3 regions of the Aquamicrobium sp. NLF2-7 genome follow, and region 2 is predicted to be linked to each of the others. Evidence: riboswitches for the same ligand, from Rfam matches in the RefSeq annotation. Region 2 holds a riboswitch; each other region holds the start of a gene.

Region 1 (2,257 bases), 1.2 Mb from region 2:
GCGGCCAGTTCGGCCAGCCCGGCCGGATCGTCATAGGCAGCCACGATCTGCCGGTTCGCCACCTGCGCGGCCGGGCAATCGGCCTGCGGCTCCAGCACGGCGATGCGGTAGCCGAGGCGGGCGGCTGCCATGGCCAGCATGCGGCCAAGCTGGCCGCCGCCAACGATGCCGATGGTCGATCCGGACGCCAGCATCACGCGTCGTCCTTCGGCTCGAGGGCAACCTTGTCCGTCTGCGCGGCGCGCCAGGCTTCCAGCCGCCCGGCCAGCGCATGGTCGGTGAGCGCCAGCACGGCGGCGGCCAGAAGTGCCGCATTGACCGCGCCGGCCTTGCCGATGGCCAGAGTGCCGACCGGAATGCCGGCCGGCATCTGCACGATCGACAACAGCGAATCCTGCCCCGACAGCGCCTTCGATTCCACCGGCACGCCGAACACGGGCAGCGACGTCATCGCCGCCGTCATGCCCGGCAGATGCGCGGCCCCGCCGGCGCCGGCCACCACAACCTTGTAGCCGGCAGCCTTCGCGCCGTGGGCAAAATCATAGAGACGTTGCGGCGTGCGATGCGCGGAAACGATGAGGCTTTTGTGGGACACACCAAGCTCGGCGAGCGTTTCGGCGGCGTGGCGCATGGTCGCCCAGTCGGACTGGCTGCCCATGATGATGGCGACATCGGCTTGTCGGTCGGTCAATGGCCTGCTCCCGTCAGCTAAAGCGGCGACGTAGCGGAATTTTCGCCACCCCGCAAGGACGAGAAGTGCGGCGGGCATTCCTGATCCCGTACTGTCGGAATTGACACGCCGTGCCAGCGATGCTTAGCGTCGCAACCGGAACTGGTTCCGATTACGGATGAAAAGGGAACACGGTCTGCCGCATTGCCGGCAAAGCCGCGACTGCCCCCGCAACTGTAGCCGCCGAGCCTCCCCCGATATGCCACTGGATCTTAACGGTCCGGGAAGGCGGCGGGAGGCAATGACGCGGAAGTCAGGAGACCTGCCGGTTCCGGTCACCCATGTCTGATCTCGGGGTGAGATCGGGCGCGGCCGTCCGCAGCGGTGACACGAAACGTGTTGCCGCGTGCCGGTACGGCCGGGGGTGCAGACTGCACCTCCCCTGCCTGCCAGTTCCCGGTGAAAGGCTGTTTTTCCGGGCGCACCCGTGCCCGGCAGGGGGAAATGACGATGAGAACAACGATTCTGGCGGCCGGCATCTGCTCGCTGACGCTTACCGGTACCGTCCGGGCGCAGGATGAAAGCCCGCAGGCCACCGATGTCATCGAGCTGAAGACAATCTCGGTAACCGCCAACCGCACCCCGACCCAAAAGAACAAGGTCGGCTCGAAGGTGGAGCAGATCACGCAGGCGGAAATCGGGGCGAAATCCCGTCCGGTCCTCAGCGACTATCTGAACCTGCTGCCCGGCGTTTCGGTTGCCAGAAATGGCGGCCTCGGCGGCACAACCGGCCTTTTCGTGCGCGGGCTTGGCTCCGGCTACGTCAAGACGCTCTACAATGGCATCGACATTTCCGATCCAACCGGCACACAGGTGCTGACGCATTACCAGTATCTTCTCACCGGCGGCATCAGCAATGTGGACGTTCTGAAGGGCTCCCAGAGCACCCTCTACGGTTCCAGTGCCATAGCCGGTCTGGTGAACATCTCGACACTCGGCCAACCGGACAGCGGCATTCACCATACGGTCGAGGCCGAGGGCGGTTCCTTCGGCACCGTGCGCGGCCGCTACGGATTTACCGCTGCGAACGAAGGATCGGGATTCGCGGGCAACATCTCGGGACTGCACACCGACGGCATCTCGGCCCGGGCAGACGGCCGGGAGCGGGATGGGCTCGACAGTCTGAATATCGACCTAACCGCCGAACACAGGATCAACGAAGCCTTTTCGGTCTTTGGCTCGGTCCTGCATCTCAATTCCAAGGCCGAGTTCGATGGCAACGGCCCCGACGATCCCGACAGCTATGAGCGGGCGAGGATGACCGGAGGCCGGTTCGGCCTCAATTTCGATCTCATGGACGGCAGGCTGAAGAACACCGTCTCCGCTCAAGGTTTCAAATCGGACCGTGAAAGCGTGTGGGACGGGTCTCCCAGCCTCTTCATCGGCACGCGGCAGAAGATCGACTATCAGGGGTCGTTCGAGGCGACGGAACGAGTTCTCCTGCAATATGGCCTCGACCATGAAAAACAGGAAGCCGACGATGCCGGCGGCGGCAGCCCGCTGGGCAAGTTCGACCTCACCGGCGCG
Region 2 (2,257 bases):
TCGAAACGCCCGAGTTCGGGATCGATCAGGTCGGCCTCGATGCCGGTGCGGATGAATTCCGGAAAATAGGTGGCATAGCGCTCGGCCATGTCGGCCTGCGTGGCCTGCTCGGAGCGGCCGGTGACGAAGCTCAGCGCTTCGCGGCGAAGCCGGTCGAGCAGCAGGCGGGCGGAAACGAAGCTGTAGTTGGGCTCGGTCTCGACCAGCGTGCGCGCGGCAAGGATCGGCGCCAGCGACAGTTCGTCCTCGGTGATGCCGTCATAGAGATTGCGCAGCGCCTCGTTGAGGATCGGCTGCGGGGAGACAGCCTCCAGCCCTTCGCAGGCTTCCTCGACGATGCGGCGGAAACGGCCCTCGTCCAGCGCAACCTTTTCGCCGGTGGCGCGGGTGACGTGGAGCGACGGCGCGGCGGATTCAGGAGCGGCGGCTTTGGCGGCCGCACGTTCGCGGGCGCGCTCTTCGCGATAGAGCACATAGGCGCGGGCGACCTTGTGGTGTTCCGAGCGCATCAGCGCCAGTTCTACCTGATCCTGCACGTCCTCGATATGGAAGGTGCGGCCTTCGCCGATGCGGCGGGTGAGGTTGCCCACAACCTGCTCGGTCAGGTCCTTGACCACGTCGTGCACGCGGCGCGAGCCGGCCGCCACCGAGCCCTCGACAGCCAGGAACGCCTTGGTCAGCGCGACGGTGATCTTGGTCGGATCGAAGGGCGTGACCGATCCGTTGCGGCGGATGATGCGGTAGCCGGGCTCCGTCGGGGTCCGGGCTTCGTTTTCTATGGAAGGTGGAACCGCATCGGTCCCGATCGTCTGGAGTGCAGTGGTCGCCGGCATCTTATCCCCGTGGCGCTGTGGACGGGGGAGCTGACGGCAACGCATGCCCGATGGCGTGGCTCAGGCCACGTGGGCAAGCGCACCTCCGGGACACCCCGCCCGAGTTTCGTGCAGTATCACGGCAGGTCTCCTGGCTCACGGCTCATCGTCGCTGTCCGGCCTTCCCGGTGCCTGAAACGCACCAGTGACACGAAAAGGGACAACGACTCACCGTTTACAGTTGCGGGGGCAGCGTCGGATTTCCTCGCAAGGGCACCGACTTCCCTCTTAGCCCTCCAGATCCATATTGGCGCTGGAAGGAACCATGATGGCTACATTTAGTATCAGGAGCCGTTCTGGTGTCAACAGGTTGATTTTGAATTTGATGGATGAATTTATCTTATGCCCACAATCCAAAGGCTGCCTGTGCACAAAGTCTTCATAGGAAGTTTTTTGCCAGACCGGGCAAGTGGGCGGCATTCCTGACGCATTTTGATGCCGTCCGGAACTCCCTGCCGACGAGAAACACGGGTATAACCACAGGAAGATGCGGCGGCGGAAACCGATCCGCCGCCGGCTGGTATCAGATCGCTTCCAGATAGGTCTCGAATTCGAAATTGTTGACCCTCAGGGCGAAGGTCTCCAGTTCCTGCTTTTTGCACGCGACGAGAGAGCCGCGCAGCGCGTCCGGAAAGATTTCCGCGACGAGGTTTCCGTTTTCGAAGCTGGCAATCGCCGAGGCCCAGTCGGGCGGCAGCTTGGTCATGTCGCGTTCGTAAACATCGGTTGTCGCCGGTTCACCGGGGTTCAGCTGCCTCTCGATGCCGATGAGCGCGGCTCCCAATATGGCAGCCAGCACAAGATATGGATTTGCATCGGCCCCGGCCACGCGATGCTCGATGCGGCGCGCTGCGTTTGGACCGCCGGGGATGCGGATCGCCACCATGCGGTTCTCATAGCCCCAGGCAACGGCGGTTGGTGCATGCGAGTTCGGACGCAGGCGGCGGAACGAATTGAAGTGCGGGGCAAACACCAGCGTGCTTTCCGCCATGGCGGCGAGTTGCCCGCCCACCGCATGGCGCAATATGTCGGAGCCGCGCGGCGTGCCGTCATCGAAGACGTTCTTGCCGTCTTCGTCGAGCAGGCTGAAATGGACATGAAACCCGCTGCCGGAGCGCTTGCCATAGGGCTTCGCCATGAAGGAGGCGATGAAGCCGTGCTTGCGCGCGATGCCCTTGACGGTGCGCTTGAAGAGTATGGCGTCGTCGGCGGCGCGCAGTGCGTCGGGAACATGGTTGAGATTGATCTCGAACTGGCCGACGCCATTCTCGGCAATGGCCGAGTCGACGGGAATGTCCTGTAGGCGGCAGGCCTCGTAGACTTCGTGCAGGAAACCTTCGAAGTCGTCGATCTCATCGATGGAAAGGGCCGCGTCGGAATCGAGC
Region 3 (2,257 bases), 3.0 Mb from region 2:
TTACCGTCGGCAGCGCATACTGGGCAATGGCGATGATGGCGAGGAAGGCGAGGCCTCCGACGATGCCGGCATTCCAGCCGCCCAGCTGGCTCCACAGTCGCCGCGCCAGCGCAACGGCGATCACGGCCGCTATGATCGAGACGATCAGCATGACGAAGAACAGCTCGGTGCGCTCGCCGATCGTTTCGGGATTGCCGACGGCCGGCGGCGTCGCCGGATATTTCATGGCTGGGGCAATCACCACGGCGATGAAGGCGGCGATCGCCAGCAGGCCGGCGGTGGCGCGGGGCGTGAGCGTGACGACACGCCCGTAGACGAAGGCGAAGACCAGCGCGAACAGCCCGCCGATGGCGGCGCCATAGACGACCGAACCTGTCAGCAGGCCAAGTCCGGCCTGCGTTTCGCGGCTGACCAGCTCTTCCTCTTCCTCGGCCGGTTCGCCGGAGGCTGCGGCCGCCGCTTCTTCATAAGCGATGGCGGTGTCGATGTGAGGTTCGCCGAACACGCGGGCAAAACCGAATGCGAAGAGACCAGCGAGGACGCCGATCAGCATCCCGCGAAGCAGAAGATTTCCAACCATGGCGCTGTTCTTTCAGTGGCAGGGGAAGCCGAGGAGGTGACGCGCGTCATGAACAAATTCATGCGTGCTCAGGCTTGAGAACAGGGTCGTTGCCCCTTCTTCCGCGCCGATGAAATAGATGCCCAGAATCATGAGCAGGCCGCCGAAAATGGCCCATGGCATGATTTCGCGAACCGGAATAGGAACCGGCCGCACGTCTGGTGCAAAAGTAATGTCGGACATCGTGCTTCTCCCTGGGATCCTGCGTCCCGTTCATGCAAGCTGGGGAGACGAACCAAGGTCTGACTTCCGGCACTCCTGCCGGTCACAGTGGCGCGACCGTGCTGGATTTTCACCAGCTTCCGGATCCGTAACCTTTGCCGAAATTACCCGCCGTCCTGTATGGCTGTCAATTGAACTGAAGGGGAGACGCGAGAGAATATGACAGGACGCCTGACCCTGATTTGTTGTGGTGCGACCGCCGCTTTGCGCCGCAATGCCTTTCATCGCGATGAGCCGCTGGAACAGAAATCGCTCTCTCAGGCGCAAAGGCTGGCCACTCAAATCCCGGGTGCGGACCGCGTCTGGCACGGGCCGGAGCTCAGGGTGCAGCAAACGGCGAATGCTCTGGGCCTGAAAGGGAAGGCTTTCGCGGCTCTGGCCGACCAGAATTTCGGCTTCTGGGCTGGCCGCAGGCTTGCTGAACTCGATCCGGCGGAACTTGCGGCATGGATGTCCGACCCCGATGTGGCACCGCACGGCGGCGAAACGCTGAACGATCTGCGCCGGCGTATCGCAGCTTTTCTGAAGGAAAACCTCGGCCTTTCGGGGCATACGCTTGCGATCACGCACCCCGCAGTCATTCGTGCTGCCGTCTGCGAAGTGCTTGGCGCGCCATCGCAGGCTTTCCGGGCAGTAGATGTTCAGCCTCTCAGCCTGACACACTTCACCAGCGATGGCCGTCGCTGGGCTCTGCGTATGGTCTCCCGATGAACAGCAAGCCTATCCCGCGCGAGCAGCGGCCAGTGCTTTCGGCAGTTCCTCGGCCAGAATATCGAGCTCGTGGTCGAGCCCGACGCTGATGCGGACACAGCGATCCAGCCCGGCCACCATCGGCTTGCGGATGAACACCCCGCGCGCCAGCAGGTTCTGGAGCACTTTCAGCGCGAAAGCGCCGTCCCTGCCGCAGTCCACGGCCACGAAATTGGTGGCGGAGGGCAGGGCGTCGAGCCCGTTTTCCGCAGCGATCGCGGCGATGCGCTGCCGTCCGGCTTCCACCTTGCGCACCACCTCTGCCAGCCATGCCTGATCCTTGATCGCGGCCTCGCCCGCGATCTGCGCCATGCGGCTGACGCCATAGTGATTCCGGATCTTCTCGAAGGCGGCGATAACCGTCTCTTCTCCCATGGCATATCCGCAGCGAATGCCGGCAAGCCCGTAAGCCTTGGAGAAGGTGCGCATGCGTACCATGTTGGGGCGCGAAACATCGATTGCCGGCAAGGCGGAAGCTGGCGCCAGCTCGCAATAGGCCTCGTCGAGAATGAACATGGTGGTCTCGGGCAGGGCTTCGACGAAGCGGTTGATCTCGTCGGCATCCCACCAGCTTCCCATCGGATTGTCGGGATTGGAGAGATAGACCAGCCGGGAGTTTTCCCGGCGCACCGCTGCCAGCAACCCGTCAAGATCTTCGCGGTCATT

Evidence for each region. Region 2 has a riboswitch for cobalamin ahead of MIC97_RS15150 (ribonucleoside-diphosphate reductase subunit alpha). Riboswitches for the same ligand answer to the same signal wherever they lie in the genome.
Region 1: another riboswitch for cobalamin. It lies ahead of MIC97_RS09255 (TonB-dependent receptor); the one in region 2 lies ahead of MIC97_RS15150 (ribonucleoside-diphosphate reductase subunit alpha).
Region 3: another riboswitch for cobalamin. It lies ahead of MIC97_RS00170 (CbtB-domain containing protein); the one in region 2 lies ahead of MIC97_RS15150 (ribonucleoside-diphosphate reductase subunit alpha).

Annotation. Positions count from the first base shown of each region.
Region 1 is NZ_JAKSED010000001.1:1,860,346-1,862,602, forward strand. It holds gene MIC97_RS09245 (5-(carboxyamino)imidazole ribonucleotide synthase) at 1-197, opposite strand, end outside; gene purE (5-(carboxyamino)imidazole ribonucleotide mutase) at 194-691, opposite strand; cobalamin riboswitch at 817-1,015, shown strand; gene MIC97_RS09255 (TonB-dependent receptor) at 1,181-2,257, shown strand, end outside.
Region 2 is NZ_JAKSED010000001.1:3,084,586-3,086,842, forward strand. It holds gene MIC97_RS15150 (ribonucleoside-diphosphate reductase subunit alpha) at 1-833, opposite strand, end outside; cobalamin riboswitch at 936-1,155, opposite strand; gene MIC97_RS15155 (glutamine synthetase family protein) at 1,396-2,257, opposite strand, start outside.
Region 3 is NZ_JAKSED010000001.1:36,289-38,545, forward strand. It holds gene MIC97_RS00165 (CbtA family protein) at 1-580, opposite strand, end outside; gene MIC97_RS00170 (CbtB-domain containing protein) at 593-802, opposite strand; adenosylcobalamin (AdoCbl) riboswitch at 850-931, opposite strand; gene MIC97_RS00175 (histidine phosphatase family protein) at 1,001-1,552, shown strand; gene MIC97_RS00180 (pyridoxal phosphate-dependent aminotransferase) at 1,562-2,257, opposite strand, start outside.